One region of the Pyramidobacter piscolens W5455 genome, then DNA from elsewhere that is predicted to be linked to it. Evidence: riboswitches for the same ligand, from Rfam matches in the RefSeq annotation. Region 1 holds a riboswitch; the other holds the start of a gene.
The links. Region 1 has a riboswitch for thiamine pyrophosphate ahead of thiT (energy-coupled thiamine transporter ThiT). Riboswitches for the same ligand answer to the same signal wherever they lie in the genome.
Positions count from the first base shown of each region.

Region 1 (8,073 bases):
TGATCAATTTCGGTTACAGTCTCGCCGGCAGTTACTCGCCCGTGCTGGCCCTCTACGCCGGGCTCTTCGCGCTCTGCGCGGCGCTGTATCTGTGGTGCGAACGCGAGGCGAAACGTTTTGAGAAAAGGACCCGCTGAAAAGCCGCGGCAGGAAAAACCGGAAACAGCCGCTCCGTTTCCGGATTTTTCTTGTTCATGCGCCACGGCGTCGTGAAGGTGGAAACGATGAAAAGAATTTTCTTGCTTTTGGTCCTGGCGCTGGCGGCGCGTTCCGCTTCCGCCTTCGAAGACGCGAGGCAGAACGCTGCCGCCGATCTGATGCGCCGCTGCGAGACGGTGCTGTGGGAAGAAAAGTTGAAGCGCGTGCCCGATTTCGACGTGCGCCTCGATCCCGATCACACCGGTTTGGTGGGCGAGGAGTTCACCGCGCTGGCCACGACCCCAGGCAGCTGGCACGACAAGCGCGCGGCCGCCCAGCCGGAAATGGCCGGGGCCGTGGCCGGCTATCTGATCCGCGCCGGCGTCAAAGAGGGGGACTGGATCGGCATCAACGCCACCAGTTCTTACCCCGGTTTCACGATGGCTGCGCTCTGCGCTGCGCGAACGCTGAAACTGAACACGGTCTTCGTGCTCTCCTACGGCGCTTCCATGTACGGCGGCACGCTGCCGCGGTTTACCGTGCCGGTGATGCTCGACGCGCTGCGCGAACGCGGCGTCGTGGACGTGAAGATCGACGCGCTGACGCCGGGCGGCGTGGACGACCGCATGCGCCGGAACGTTCTCGACGAGGACGTGCTGCCGCTCGTGCGCCGGCTCATGGGCGAGCGCCGCGAAACCTGCATGATCCCGGCGGACCTCCGCATGTCCATGGCTTTCCGGCAGATGCTCTTCGCTGCAAAGCCCATCAAAGCCTTCGTCAGCTGCGGAGGTTCGTGGCTGAGCCTTGGCCGCAGCATGGAGGAAGGCGCCGTTCTGCCTCACGGGCTGATCATGCCGCCATGGCCCGTGAAGCCGAAGACGTGGGATCGCGGTCTGATCATGGATTTCCTCGAAAAAGGCGTGCCCTGCATCCATCTGCTGTTCACCAAAGGCGTGTGCCGCGATTGGAATCTGCCCCACGGCACGGGGCCCGAGCCTAATTTTTGATGTTGATCTTCATTGAAAATCAACATCAGTAGGGGATCGGGGCGGAAACGAGCGTGAAGATGCGGAGAAAAACGGAAAAACGGGAGACGAACGGAATGTTCCACGTGGAACATTCCGCATGAAAAAAGCCTGTCGATCGCGTATCGCGCGACCGACAGGCTTTTTGTTATAAAGCGCGCTGACTGAAAAGCGTGGTCCGGTTTTGGGGAAAATCGCAAAAACAAGCGGACGCCCTTTTTCAATGAGGTCCCCTGATCGAAAAGCGGTGCTACATCGAGCGTTCGTTTTCTTCGCGTGCTGCGGCGGCCTGCAGCACTTCCGGCGAATTTTCCTTGACGCCGTGTTTTTCCGCATACCCCGTAAGAATCAACGTCAACGCGCCGTCGCCGGTGACGTTGCACGCCGTGCCGAAGGAATCCTGCAATGCAAAAATCGTGAGCATCAGCGCCGTTCCCGTGTCGTCGAAGCCGATCACGCTCGTGATCAGTCCAAGGGACGCCATGACAGTGCCGCCGGGCACGCCGGGAGCGCCGATCGCGAAAACGCCGAGGAGCAGGCAGAAAAGGATCATCTTTTCAACTGAAGGGAATCCTCCGTAAAGCATTTTGGAAACGGCCATCACGAAGAACGTTTCCGTCAGTACGGAACCGCAGAGATGGATGTTGGCAAAAAGCGGAATGCCGAAGCTCACCAGATCGTCTCTTAAAGGAGGCTCGGACTTCTGCGCGCACTTCAGCGCCACCGAGAGCGTCGCCGCGGAAGACATCGTGCCGATCGCGGTCATGTACGCAGGCCCGTAGTTCTTGACGATGTCCAGCGGATTCTTTCCGGAATAGGCGCCGGCGATGGAATACAACAGCGTCAGCCAGATATAGTGGCCGATGATGACAAGGACGATGATGATCAGGAAGATCGGCAGCTGCTTGGTAATGCTCCCCTCATAGGAAAGCGTGCAGAAGGTCGTTCCGATCAGGACCGGAAGCAACGGGATGACGAATTTGGTGACGATGCTCAGGACGATCGCCTGGAACTCCTCCAGGACATTCGTAATGTACTTGCTGGAATTCCACGCCGCCGCCAGACCCACCAGAACCGAGAAGAACAGCGCGGACATGACGGACATGATCTGCGGGATGTTCAACGTAAACACGGGCTGCGGCAAGGCTTTGAGACCGTCTACGTTGGGGCTGATGGAGAGATGCGGCAGGATTATGTAACCGCTGCCGGTGGCGAAAAACGCGGCGCCGATGGAGGAAACGTAGGCGAGGCAAATGGCAAGCAGCAGCATTTTGGAGGCGTTGCCGCCGAGCCGCGTGATCGAAGGGGCGATAAATCCGATGATGATGAGAGGAACGCAGAAATTGATAAACTGAGCGACGACGTACTTTACGCAGACGATAACGTTGAGAACGACTCCGCTGAGCGGACTCGTATCGGTGACGTGAAGCGCCAGCCCCAAAACGATGCCGACTGCCAACGCGCAGATCAGTTTGAACGGCAGGGTGTGAACGAAGCCTTTCTTCTCCATTTTTCGTGCCCTCCTGGAATTTAAATTTAATTATACTGGTTATTATTGATTATTGCAGAAATGAAGATAAATTGCAACGCCGAATTTCTTGGATTTTGGCGTTTTTATGGTCGGCATGTGCGTTCGCCCTGTCCTTTCGCCGCTTCTCCGCGGTTGATTTGTTCGCGGTCTTATAACCGTTTCTTGATCAAAAAGCCGAATACGAGGGCGCTGCGAGGGAGTTCAGTCGCTCAGGACTGCCCCGCAGCGCCCAGAAAACTATGTTAACACTTTCTATCAAGAATTAGTATTATTGATGCGTGCCGTCGGCGCTGTAAATATCGCGGTAGCGGGGCATGGCGGCGATCGCTCCCTGCTTTTCGCAGACGCGGGCGGCGACGGCCGACGCGCTGGAGCCGACCCAGCGCGCCTGTTCGGCGGTCAGCTCGTCCCAGGCGGTGGCGTCGGGCAGGCTGAAGAGGCCGCGCAGCAATCCGGCGGCGTAGCCGTCGCCGCAGCCGGTCGTGTCGGCAACGGCGACGGAGTAAGCGAAGAGACGTTCGCAGACCTGTCCCGAAGCGATCAGCGAACCCTGCACGCCGGCGGTGAGCACGGTGAGCGCGCCGCGGCGGGCTTGGTGCATGGCGGCGAAGCTGTCGTTGACGTCCTCGCCGGGGAAGAACCATTCGATATCGTCGCGGCTGAACTTGACGAGCTGCGGGCGGATCATGAATTTCAACGCCCGTTCGCAGAACGCCGTCTTGTCGGCGATCAGCGCGGGACGGACGTTGAGGTCGAACGACACGGGGACGGCGGCGTCGTAAAATTTTTCCGCCAGCCGCTCCTGCGCGGACGCGCCCGGTTCGGAGGCGAGCATGACGCCGCCGCAGTGCAGGCCGCTGAAGTCGTTCGGATCGATCTCTTCCACGTCGTCCGGCGTCACGGCTTCGTCGGCGCAGCCCGCGCGGCGGAAGGCGAAAATCGGCTGTCCCTTCGCGTCGAGGCGCACTTCCGCGGCGGCAGTGGCGCGGTCTTTTTTGTAGAAGGCGAAGCGGTGAGCGATGTGTTCGCGGTTCAGCAGGCGCAGCAGGGCGCGCCCTTCCTCGTCGCCGCCGATGCCGCCGCCGAAAGCCGCCGGCAGGCCGAGACGCGCCGCGCCGACGGCCGCGTTGAGCACGGAGCCGCCGGGCAGCGAGCTTTGCAGTTCGCCCGCGGCGTCGCAAAACTGGTCCATCAGCGCTTCTCCAAAGAACAGAACTGGTTTCATGGTCTTTTTCTCCTTTTTCGCCGCCCGGGCGGCGCGTTCGTTTTCACAAGTCTACCATAGCCGGGCGCCTTTCGGCGAGACGGCCTTGACGCGCCCGGCCGGAACGATGATAATAAAAGCAGGAACCGGGGGCGTCGGCGTATCCGGCTGAGAGGAGACGAAACGGTCTCGACCCTTGGAACCTGATCCGGTTCATACCGGTGCAGGGAAGGTGCGGGGTTTCCCCGTCCCCTGTAAATCTTTTGATTTTACGGGAGGTCTTTTCGATGTATCAACGCAGCAAAACGCAGTCGGTGGTAGAGGCGGCGCTGTGCATTGCGCTGGCGGTGGTGTTCTCGCGGCTGAGGCTGTTCCGTCTGCCTCAGGGCGGTTCGGTGACGCTGGAGATCGTGCCGCTTCTGGTCTACGCGATGCGCTGGGGACTGCTGAAAGGGATCGGCGCTGGCGCCGTGGCCGGCCTTTTGCAGTACGTGATGGGCGGCTACGTGGTTCATCCCGTGCAGGGGCTGCTCGATTATCCGCTGGCCTACGCGGCGCTGGGACTGGCCGCCTTGGGCGGAGAGCACGTCTTCGTAGGCATCCTCGTCGCCGTGGCGGCGCGGATCGTCTGTCACGTGGCGTCGGGCGTGGTGTTCTTCGCGTCCTACGCGCCGGCCGGCACGCATCCGCTGGTCTACTCGCTGCTGTACAACGGCAGCTTCATGGCCGCCAACATGGTGATCGCGCTGATCCTGGTGCCGCTGATTTTGGCGCGGCTGAAAAAATTCTGAGCGATACGGAGGTGCGCCGTCGTGAAAAGGAACCGTTTTCTGGAAGCCGCGCTGGGCGCTCTGCTGGCGCTGGCTTTGGCGGGCGCGCCTGTTCGGGCGTCCGTGGAGAGCGCGCTCGAAGCGTGCCGCGCCGAAAACGGCCTGCTGCCCGACCAGCCCGGCGGCGGCACCTATTCGTCGGAAGTCGTTGTGCGCGAGCTGCGCCTGCGGCTGCTGCAGAATGACCACGAGCGCTTCGAGGCGCTCTACCGCCTGACGGCGAAACACTTCCAGTCGCCGCTGATGCTACTGTACCGCCAGCTGGACGCTTCGCTGAAGCCGGTGGCGTGCGAGAATCTCACCGCGACGGACCTGCAGTTCTGCCGCGTGCTGCTCGACGCGGCGGAGCGATGGAACGAACCGCGCTACCGCGAACGCGCGCTGAAAACGGCCGGGCGTATGCTGCGCTTCAACGTCTACCGCAGCGTGCTGATCAACGGCGCTTCCTGGAAAGAACGGAGATCGGGCATTTTCAGCATTTACGAGCCGAGCCACCGCCTCAGTCTCGGCGCCGTCGACGTGAAAGCGCTGCAGCAGCTGCAAAGTTTTTCTTCCCAATGGGAGCCGGTGGCGCAGCGCTGCCTCGGCATCCTGTTGGCGGGAAGCGGCGCGCAGACGCTGCGTCTGTCCTACGACGTGGACAAGCGCAGCTACGTCGACAGCCAGGACGGTTCTCTCGAGGCGCTGCTGATCATGGCCAATCTTGTGGACGGCGGCCTTGTGCCGCTCCATTCCATGGACCGGCTGGTGGAAAAACTGCGTCTCGAGCCGGAATTTCTCGTGACGGGCGCGCAGGCGTCGCTGGCGGCCGCGTCGCTGGGCGCTTACGTGCTGGCTCAGACGGGACGCGCGGCGGAATCGCGTCAGGTCTTTCTGCTTCTCGAAGAACGTTTCGGCGCCGGCGGGGCGCTGCTGCGCGCCCCCGGTCAGGAGCCCTCGGTCCTGCACAACCTTATGTATCTGATCGTGCGCGAGATCCTCGAGCCGAAAAGAAAAGCGGAGAACCGCTGAACGGGAAGCTTTTCCGAAAAAGAAAAACAAGGGCGGACAGCTGGGGGAATTCGGCCGTCCGCCCTTGTTTTTGCCGCAGAAGACGGTTCGCATGATGGTATAATGGCGAAAAATCGCGGCCGTTCAGGCCGATCTTCGAGGAGTCCGATCATGAAACAGGAACGACACTATCCGCGCTTCGCTGTCACTGTCAAGGCGGAACGCAGCGTCAAAAGCGGGCATCCGTGGGTCTACGGCGAAGAAGTCGCGGACGTTCGGGGGCAGTACGCTCCCGGCGACCTTGTGGACGTGGTGAGCCGCGGCGGGGCGTACCTCGGCACGGGATTCGTCAACGACCATTCCAAGATCCGCGTGCGCCTTATCTCCGCCAACGCCAACGACCGCTTCGACGCCGCCTTTTTCGAGCGCCGCCTGCGCTACGCGCTGAACTACCGTAAAGCGGTGATGGGCGGTCAGTACGACTGCTGCCGCCTGCTCTTCGGCGACGCCGACGGCTTTCCCGGTCTGACCGTGGACCGCTTCGGCGACGTGCTCGTGGCCGAAGTGCTGTCGCTCGGCATGGACAAGTTGAAAGAGTTGCTGTTTCCCATGCTGGTGCGGCTGCTGCGCGAGGACGGGCAGGAAATCAGCGGCCTGTACGAGCGCAACGACGCCGCCATCCGCGATCTCGAGGGGCTGCCGCGGCACAGCGGCGAGTTCGCCATGGACGGCTGCTCGCTGGCGGGGCGGCGCACGGCGCGCATCTGCGAGAACGGCGTGCTCTACGACGTCAATTTCGTGGAGGGGCAGAAGACGGGCTTCTTCCTCGACCAGAAGTTCAACCGCGCCGCGGCGGCCCGCTTGTGCGCCGGTCTGGACGTGCTGGACTGTTTCACCCACACCGGCTCGTTCGCGCTCAACGCCGTCAGGGGCGGCGCGGCGCACGTCACCGCCGTGGACGTCTCCGCAGGCGCTCTGGAGATGGCGCGCCACAACGCCGCGCTGAACGGCTGTCTCGGAAAGATGGACTTTATCGCCGCCGACGTCTTCGACCTCCTGAGCGATATGGCTTCCCGCGGCCGCGGCGAGTACGGCATGATCATTCTCGACCCGCCCGCGTTCGCCAAATCGCGCCGCAGCGTGCGCGACGCCGCCCGCGGCTACAAGGAGATCAACCTCAAGGCCATGAAGCTGCTGCCCCGCGGCGGTTATCTCGCGACGGCTTCGTGCTCGCACTTCATGACCGGCGATCTGTTCCGGCAGACGCTCGCCGCCGCGGCCGCCGACGCCAAGGTCAGCCTGCGCCAGATCGAGGCCCGCGGCCAATCCCCCGACCACCCGGTCCTGTGGGGCGTGCCGGAGACCGAGTACCTCAAGTTCTATCTGTTCCAGGTGGTATAAGGTCAGTATCGGAGGGGGAAAGACATGGCGATTCCAAAAATCATCCATTACTGCTGGTTTGGCGAAAAGGAATTCCCGGCGCTGGGACGCCGGTGTCTTGCCTCGTGGAAAAAATTTCTGCCCGATTACAGGATCGTGCTTTGGAACGAGCTGAATTTTGACCTTTCCGCGTTTTGTTTTACACGGGAAGCGGCGGCCATGAAAAAATGGGCCTTCGTCTCGGATTTCCTGAGGCTTTACGCTCTGTACCGCCGGGGCGGGGTTTATCTGGACAGCGACGTCGAGGTGCTGAAGCCGCTCGATGGCTTCTTGCGGCACCGCGCTTTTACCGGATTCGAGCGTCCCGGCTGCCCGGTAACCGGGATCATGGGGGCCGAAGCGGGGCACCCGTGGATAAAAGGACTGCTCGCCGACTACTCGCGGAAGCATTTCATCGACGAAAGCGGCGTTCCCGATCTGACTCCGAATACGGAACTGATCACGCGGGACCTTCGGAAACGGTACGGCGTGCTTTTGAACAATCGGAAGCAGTTTCTTGACGACGGCCTGTGTATCTATCCGCAGGAGATCTTTTGCCCGCTGACCCTGAAAGGTGAAAATTACGGAAAAAATTTTGCCGGCGCCTTTACGGTCCACTGGTTCGCGGGAAGCTGGCGTCCGCCGGGCGCCCGGCTGTTGAGCGGGCTGGGGCGGGCGCTGCGGAAGATCCATCTGTACAATGTGATGCGGCGGATTGTGCGCGGGAAAGACGCGTAGTTTTTGTTGGGAAGCGGGTTTTCCCGTCGCGGCGCGGAATCAGCGTTTGTTTTCCCGCGGCGCGGGAGTCGGAGAGAGAAGTCTGGCGTAGAGCGCTTCGTGCATTTTTTGGAGGCGTTCGATGGCATAGTCTTTGACCTTTTCGGAGGCCCGGGCGACATGTTGTCCGCAGGACGCAGGCGCGCTGAAAATGGCGCT
Region 1 covers NZ_ADFP01000044.1:18,557-26,629, forward strand. The annotation lists gene HMPREF7215_RS03105 (MFS transporter) at 1-137, shown strand, start outside; gene pgsW (poly-gamma-glutamate system protein) at 225-1,145, shown strand; gene HMPREF7215_RS03115 (dicarboxylate/amino acid:cation symporter) at 1,414-2,673, opposite strand; gene HMPREF7215_RS03120 (PfkB family carbohydrate kinase) at 2,963-3,919, opposite strand; TPP riboswitch at 4,037-4,146, shown strand; gene thiT (energy-coupled thiamine transporter ThiT) at 4,186-4,689, shown strand; gene HMPREF7215_RS03130 (hypothetical protein) at 4,711-5,739, shown strand; gene HMPREF7215_RS03135 (class I SAM-dependent rRNA methyltransferase) at 5,890-7,119, shown strand; gene HMPREF7215_RS03140 (glycosyltransferase family 32 protein) at 7,144-7,875, shown strand; gene HMPREF7215_RS03145 (glycosyltransferase family 4 protein) at 7,915-8,073, opposite strand, start outside.

Region 2 (8,073 bases), on a different contig from region 1:
GGTTGCGCTTCGGGTCCCTGATCTCCTCGGTGACGGCGTTGAGGTTCGTCCAGCCCTCGTAGGCCCACAGCGTCGCCAGCGTGGCGAAGCCGACCATGTTCAGCACCTTGGAGAAGGGGACCGCCCCGTCCATGGGCGTGAAGGAAAGGTCGGGCGAAACGTCGCCCATGAAAAACGCCGAGCCCATGATGATGAAGATGGGGATCAGCTTGGCGACCATCGTGACGTTCTGCAGCACGGAACCGCGCTTGATGCCGAAGCAGTTGTAGGCGGTGAAGGCGATCAGGATGGCGGAAGCGGCGATCTGCGCCGCCACGCCGCCGAGGCCGAACATGGCCGTCAGCGCCACCGCGCCCGCGGCCAACGAAGCGGGGCCCGTCAGGAGCCAGCTGTTGAAGCCGCTGATGAAGCCGACCAGCGGATGATACGCCGTGTTCAGGTACACCGTGACGCCGCCGGCCTTGGGGATCATCGCGCCGAGCTCGGCGAAACACAGGCCGCCCAGCAGCGAGATGACGCCGCCCGCGAACCAGCACAGCAGCGACAGCCCGAGGCTGAAACCGGCCCGCTGCAAAACGTAGGAGCCGAGATAGAAGATGCCGCCGCCGATCATGATGCCGCCGAGGATGCTGACGCCGCCGAACAGCGTGATCTCGCGCTTGAATTCCGTCTTTTCGGAACTGAGCTGAGAAACGAGATTCTGATTGTCCGCCATTTTTTGTTTTTCCCCCTGTTTTATTAAGAAAGATCGTTTCTCCCGATTGCCCCCGTTAAAACACTTTTTCGCCGCCGATATAGGTCGCCGTGACCCTGGCGGCGAGGATGTCGCGTTCCGGGCATTTCAGCAGGTCGCGGTCCACCGTGATGAAGTCGGCGTACATGCCGGGTTTGATCTTGCCCTTCACGTTCTCGTCGCGCGTCGCCCAGGCTCCCGCCGCCGTGTAGCCGTAGAGCGCCTGCTCGCGGCTGAGGATCTGCCGCGGCAAAAACGGCCCCTCGCCGTTCAGGTCGCGGCTGGTGACGGCGCAGTACAGGCCGCGCATGGGATTGAAGTCTTCCACGGGCGCGTCGGTGCCGAACGGCGCGTGCACGCCCGATTCGATGTAATCCTTCCAGGCGTAAGACGTGCTTCCCAGCTCTTTGCCGACGCGGTCGAAAACGATGTGCATGTCGTAATCGATGAAAATCGGCTGGATAAAGGCGATCACGTCGAGCTCCCTGAAGCGCTCCACCTGGCGCCGGTCGGTAATCTGGCAGTGGACGACGCCGTGGCGCGGGTGCACGTAGGGCATCGCCTTGCGGGCGCGCTCGATGGCGCCAAGCGCCATTTCCATGGCGCCGTCGCCGATGGCGTGCATGGCTACGGGCATGTTGTTCTCGTGCGCCTTCAGCACCAGCGCGTCCAGCCCCTCCTGCGTGTAGGTCGGCAGGCCGCGCGTCGAAGGATCGTCGGCGTAGGGCCGGCGCATGTAGGCCGTGCGCGCCCCGAGCGAGCCGTCGGTGAGCAGCTTGACCGTCGAGATCTTGAAGCTGCGGTTGCCGTAGCTGTCGTCGCAGCCCTTGCGGTCGAAGAATTCGTCGAGCTCGGCCTTGGTGGGCAGCAGCGCCTGCTCGCCCCAGCGCACCTTGAGCCGCCCGTCTTCCGAAGCGTCGCGCAGCAGGCGCATCATCTCGTAGGCGCAGCCGTCGGGCGTGTATTTGAAGTCGTCCGACTGGATGCTGGTGATGCCGCGGGCGAACAGATCCTTCTGGCAGGCCAGCACCATGTCCAGCAGCGTTTTCAAATCGGGCGCGGGCAGGTTGGCCTTGATGTTGTCCACGACGTGCTCCTTGACGACGCCATTGGGCGTGCCGTCGGGATTTTTGCCGGCGAAATCGTCCATCTTTTCCGCCGCGGCCTTGTCGAGCCCCACCAGCTCCATGGCTTTGGAGTTGAGCACGCCGATGTGGAAGCACGCGCGCATGACCAGCAGCGGATAGTCCGCCGTCACCGCGTCGAGATCGGCCGCCGTGGGATAGCGCTTTTCGTCGGTGAAATAATCGTGGTTCCAGCCCTCGCCGAGCAGCCACAGTCCCGAGGCCGGGTCGTACTTCTCCAGCCCCTTCTTCATGCGCGCGGCGATCTCGCCGACGGACTTCGTGCCGCGCAGATCGACCGAGCCCAGCTTGGATTTCGCGTAATGGAGGAAATGCATGTGGCTGTCGTTGAAGCCCGGCATCAAAAACGCCCCGCGGCAGTCCAGCACTTCGAGATCTTTTTGCGGATGCTCTTTCAGATACGCTTCCGCCCCCCGGTCGCTGCCCGCGTACGCGAAGAAATCCCCGACGACGACCGCCGCTTCGGCGGCCGGGTTTTCGCGGTCCATGGTGGCGATCGCCGCATTGCGGATCCATAACGACATGCGCAAACACCTCGCCTTGTTTGTATGATACCGTCAGCTTTTGACGGACGTTTCTTGGTTATTAAAAATTTTTTATGCGATTTTGGGGAATTATAACAATGGCGCCTCACGGTGTCAACGTGAGATCCGGTATCAGTCCGCTTCTCTGATGGCCCAGCCGTGGTCGAGCGGTCCCGAACCGCGGCCGAGATTCAGCCCGGCCCGCAGCGCGCCGGTGACGTAAGCTTTGGCGCGGCGCACGCTTTCTTCGACGCTGCGGCCCATGGCGAGATTACAGGCGATGGCCGACGAGAGCGTGCAGCCCGTGCCGTGCGTGTTGGGATTGTCCAGGCGCGGCGAATTCAGCCAGACGAGGCGTCCTTCGCTGAGGAGCAGGTCGTCGGCGCAGTCGGTCAGATGGCCGCCCTTGATCAGCACGGCGCCGCCCAAGCCGGAGGCGAGGCGCCGCGCCGCCCGTTCCATGTCGCCGTGATCGACGATGGCGAAGCCGCAGAGCGCTTCCGCCTCGGGAATGTTGGGCGTGATCACCGTTCCCAATGGCAGCAGCTCGCCCCGCAGCGCGGCGGTCGCGTCTTCGTCGAGCAGGCGCGAGCCGCTGGTGGCGACCATAACGGGATCGACGACGATGTTGCGCGCGTCGAACTTCTTCAGCCGGGCGGCGATGGCCGAGATGATGGCGGCGCTGGACACCATGCCGATTTTCACGGCGTCGGGGCGGATGTCGTCGAAAACGCAGTCGATCTGCTGCGCCACGAATTCCGGCGAAGCTTCGAGCACGCCGAAGACGCCCGTGGTGTTCTGGGCGGTCAGCGCCGTGATCGCGCTCATGCCGTACACTTTGTGGGCGATCATGGTCTTGAGGTCGGCCTGGACGCCGGCGCCGCCGGAACAGTCGGAACCGGCGATCGTGAGAACTTTGTATACCATCGGAAAGACTCCTTTGCGAAAAAATTTCAGGCGCCGAAAATTTCGTCGGCGAGTCGGCGCAGGCGGCGCGCCGACGCTTCGACGTCGGGCGCGGCGAAGAGCGCCGAGACGACGGCCGCGCCGCACAGCCCCGTGCCTTTCAGCTGCGGCATGTTGTCCGCCGTGACGCCGCCGATGCCCACGACGGGAATGGAGACGGCGGCGGCGATGCGTTTCAGCTCGCCCAGCGGCAGCGCGGCGGCGTTGTCCTTGGTGTCGGTCGGAAACAACGCCCCCGAGCCGAGGTAATCGGCGCCGTCCCGTTCGGCGGCGACGGCTTCCGCCGCGCTGTGGGCCGAGACGCCGATGATTTTGCGCGGGCCAAGTCGCAGGCGTGCCGCGCGCGGATCCGCGTCGTCCTGTCCGAGATGGACGCCGTCGGCGTCGCAGGCCAGGGCGATCTCGACGCGGTCGTTGATGATCAGCGGCGCGCCGTACCTTTTCGCGACGGATTTGATCGCCAGGGCTTCGGCCAGGAAACGGTCGTGGTCCAGGTTTTTCTCGCGCAGCTGCACCATCGTGGCGCCGCCGCGCAGCGCTTCTTCCACGGCCTGGGCCAGCGTCTTTGCGCCCAGCCAGTGGCGGTCGGTGACGGCGTAGAGGCGCAGCGATTCTCTTGGGCAGTTCATGAGTTTCCCTTCTTTCGTCAGATGTGTTCACTGGAGGCGTTCGCCGCGGGGACGGTTTCCGCCGCAGATAAAGGACGAGGGAAAACCGGCGTGCCGGCTCTCCCTCGTCCTTTTCAGAAAGCGCTTCCTTCGCCGGCATGATCCCGTATCAGGTTCAAAGGGTCGAGGCCGCGCGGCCTCCTCCCAGCCCGTCTGTGCGGGCTCCCCTGCGTGATGAAGTTCCCGTTTGAAATTATAGTTCCTGCGGCGCCCGCGTCAAGTGCGCAGCGCTTCTTCCAGGCGGCCGTCCTGCCACAGGACGACGAGCGTGCCGCGGGCGACGGCGACGGAGCTTTCCCGGCCGGTGAATTCGTTGCTGACGCCGAGAGCGACGGAACTTTCCAGCGCGGCGTCCGTCAGTTCGTATTTGAGGCCCCGCAGCGTGACGCCGCAGGCCGGTTCGCTCAGGCAGAACAGCGAGAGGTAACCGCGGTGCGCGGCGCTGAAGCGCAGCTCGCCGTCGGTCAGCGCCGTGGCGATCTCGTTTTTTCCGATCAGAAAACCGCGCGCGCCGCGACGCGAGAGATACATCAGCGTCTGCAAGTTGGCGAGCGTATGCGCCAATCGTCCGCCGAGGCCGCCCAGCAGCGCGAAGCGCTTGTAGCCGCGTCCCAGGCCTTCCTTGACGGCGAGCGTCATGTCGGTGTCGTCCTTGACGGGATTGCAGCGCACGACGTTGCGGTGTTCGGGCACATAGCCCAGCGAGTCGAAATCGCCCAGCGCCATGTCGATCGGCGCGCCGAGGCGGCGCAGCGCTTCATAGCCGCCGTCGGCGGCGATCACGTAATCGCCGGGCAGGGGCGCGAAAGCGGGGGCGTAAAACTCGCCGGCCCCCGCGACCCAGCAGACGTTCTCATTCATGGACGGGCGGCGCCTGATCGCCGGCCGCCGCTTTTTGGACGGCGGCGCGCTTTGCTTTTTCCGCGGCGTAGAAGTCGCCGTAGAGCTTTTTGTACACTTCGTAGTTGCCGAGGACTTTTTTGACGTAATCGTTGGTCTCGCGGAAGGGGACGCTTTCCATCCAGGCGTCCTGCTCCCAGTCGCCGCGTTCGGCGTTCCATTTGTTCACGTTACCGCCGCCGGCGTTGTAGGCCGATACGGCCCAGTCGAGGCGCTCGAAACGGGCGATCAGGCCGCCGATGTGCGAGGTCCCCATGGCGATGTTGTCGGCAGGCTTGTAGGAACTGTACTTTTTCAGGCCGATCTTTTTGGCTTCCGCGGCGGCCGTGGCCGGCATGAGCTGCATCAGCCCGGCCGCGCCCACCCAGCTGGTGGCGCGGGGGTCGAACGAGCTTTCCTGCTTCATGATCGACCAGACCAGGAGCGGATCGACGCCGAACTTTTCGGCCTGCGCTTCGACGGCGGCGCGATAGGGGCGCGGGTAGACGAGCTCCAGCAGGGGGCGGGGAATCTCGCGCCCTTTCAGTTTGCTCTCGATGGCGCCGTGCAGGTCGGCGTACGCCTGCCCCTCGAGGCCGAGCCAGCGGGCCAGCTGAGAGCGGCGCATCCGGCTGGGCAGGTCGTTTTTGCCGGTCAGCAGCATGCGGGCGTGGGTCATGAAGCCCCAGCGTTCCAGCTCGCTCGCGGGCGCGGGGGCGAGGTCCTTCGGCAGCGGCGCGTCGGCGATTTTGAGCGAGCCGCCGTCGAAGGCCATAAAGCTGTAGATGCTCAGGGCGTGATCGTCTCCCAGTTCTTTTTCGCATTTTTCCGCTTCGGCGCCGCGGTTCAGATCGTTCAGCGCTCTGACGCTCCAGTAAAGCAGGCGGGCGGCGCTCAGGTCGCCGGGCTGGGCGGCCGGGCGCTTCCAAATTTTCAGCGCCGTCTCGTAGTCTTTGCGGCGGAAGGCATCCCAGCCTTTGCCCCAGAGCAGCGCGTTCGCGCGTGTCCCGCTGGGGAAGCGTTTGATGTAGTCGTCGCGGGCTTCTTCGGCTTTGCTCCAGCGGCTGGTGGCCAGCGAGTAGAGCGCCGACGCGGCGCGGAACGGGTCTTCGTCGCCGGCGGCTTTGAGCATGACGGCCAGAGCCACTTTTTCCGCCGCGCCGCCGATCATCAGCGACAGGCGCGAGAGCGAGCGGGCCACGTAATCGCCGTCTTTTTTGAAGACGAGTTTCTCGAAAAGCGGCGCCGCCAGCTGCGGCTTCCCCAAGCGCTGATAGCACATGGCCAGGTAGTAGGCCCCCGACTCGCCGTAAGCGCCGCCCCATTTGAGCTGGCTCAGGTGCTTGACGCCGTCCTGGTAGCGGTTGGCGAGGTAGGCGGCGTAGCCGAGGCGGTAGCTGCGCTGCAGCGACGAAGGCGCTTTTTCGGCGATCCTGAGCGCCGCGGCGTTGCGCGGCTCCAATTTGAGCAGGCGCAGCGCGTCGGCGGACTTCATGCGGCCGAGCTGCGCCAGCTCGCCCAGCATCTCCGCTCCCTGATCGTCGCTGCCGGTCGCGTCGGCCATGCGGCGCAGCCATTTTTCCTTTTCGTCGACGTTCTCGGTGAGACGGAAGAGCAGATACATGGCGTAGTAGCGCGCCAGCCGCGGCGTGGATTTTGCCTTGTAGAGCTCCAGCCCGGCTTGATAGGCCTCATGGGGCCGTTCGGTGCGTTCCAGCGCGAGCGCTTTGAGCAGGCTCGCATAGGGGGCGACGCTTCTGGGATAGCGGCTGCCGATCTGTTCCATCAGTTCCAGAGCGTCGCCCCAGCGCGACTGGTACCAGAGCGCGTTCGCCGCCAACGACAGGGCGCGGGGCGAGAGCTTTTCCCGCTGTTCGAGCAACGTTTCGACGGACTTCCAGTTGCGGGCCAAAAAGAATTTCTCCGCCGCCTGCTCCGCGGCGGAAACCGGCGGCTCGGCGGCCGCCGTCAGCGGCAGGACTGCGAGCACCAGAAACGCCAGAAGCGTCCGAATGATTTTTTTCATGGTCAAACCTCCTGTTCGCCCTCGGAAAGAGAGCGCGGTTTCGAAGATCCTTTATTATAATACATGAAGACGGGGCGGGCTGTCATAAAACGGCGCCATCCATTATAATCGGTGCGGAATCCCCGCTGAAGGAGGGACGAACGTTTCATGATTTCAAAAGGCCTGATGGAATTGATTTTTTCCGCATCGAGCATCGAGCGTTGGAACGACCATCCGCGCACGGCCCAGTTCACCGAGATCGACAAGCAGGCGCACAAGGCGATGATCGCCTATTTCATCGCCCGCGCCGAGGAGGACCGCGGCCGCGCCGTCGATTGGAACCGGCTCATCGCCAACGGCGCGTTCAGCTTTTTGCACCGCGTGCTCGTCACCGACATCAAGCCGCCCGTCTTCCACCGCCTCATGCAGGACCGTGCGCAGCAGCGTCAGCTCAACGATTGGGTCTACGCCCAGCTCGAGCCGCTGTTGTCGCCGCTCGATTATCCGCTGTGCGAGCAGTGCCGCGCCTATCTCGGCTCGGAGCCCGACAGCCTCGAAGACCGCATCCTCGGCGCCGCACACTATATCGCCACGCGCTGGGAGTTCGGCTTCATCTACTATTGGAGCAAGCCGCTGTACGGCATCGAAAAAACGCGCGAAGAGATCATGGGCGAGATCGAAAAATACCGCGATCTGGCCGCGGTGAGCGACATCCTTTCGTCGGAGGGCGGCGCCTTCAACGACCTGATCAGCCTCGTCGGGCAGCTGCAGTTCCAGAAACGCTGGGCGCAGATCCAGCGCCTGCCGCCCACGTCGGTGCTCGGCCATCTGCTCGTGGTCGCGCTGCTGAGCTGGCTCATCTCGCTCGAAATCGGCGCGGGCGCGCGGCGGCGGCGCAACGACTTTTACGGCGGCCTCTTCCACGACCTGCCCGAGGTGCTGACGCGCGACATCATTTCGCCCGTGAAGCGCTCCGTCAAGGGGCTCGACGAGCTGGTCAAAAAGCTGGAACGCCGCGGCGTCGAAGAGAACCTGTTCCCGTTGTTGCCGCCGGCGTGGCGCGACGACGTGCTCTACATGGTCATGGACGAGTTCGAAAACCGCGTCCGCACGAACGGCCGCGTGCGCATCATCGGCCGCGACCTCGCCGGCG
Region 2 covers NZ_ADFP01000086.1:8,490-16,562, reverse strand. The annotation lists gene HMPREF7215_RS07740 (APC family permease) at 1-715, opposite strand, end outside; gene HMPREF7215_RS07735 (amidohydrolase) at 771-2,402, opposite strand; gene thiD (bifunctional hydroxymethylpyrimidine kinase/phosphomethylpyrimidine kinase) at 2,535-3,329, opposite strand; gene thiE (thiamine phosphate synthase) at 3,356-3,997, opposite strand; TPP riboswitch at 4,105-4,215, opposite strand; gene HMPREF7215_RS07720 (thiamine diphosphokinase) at 4,253-4,897, opposite strand; gene HMPREF7215_RS12465 (lytic transglycosylase domain-containing protein) at 4,890-6,941, opposite strand; gene HMPREF7215_RS07710 (HD domain-containing protein) at 7,089-8,073, shown strand, end outside.
Region 2: linked by a shared signal. The riboswitch ahead of thiE (thiamine phosphate synthase) and the one ahead of thiT (energy-coupled thiamine transporter ThiT) in region 1 are both predicted to bind thiamine pyrophosphate.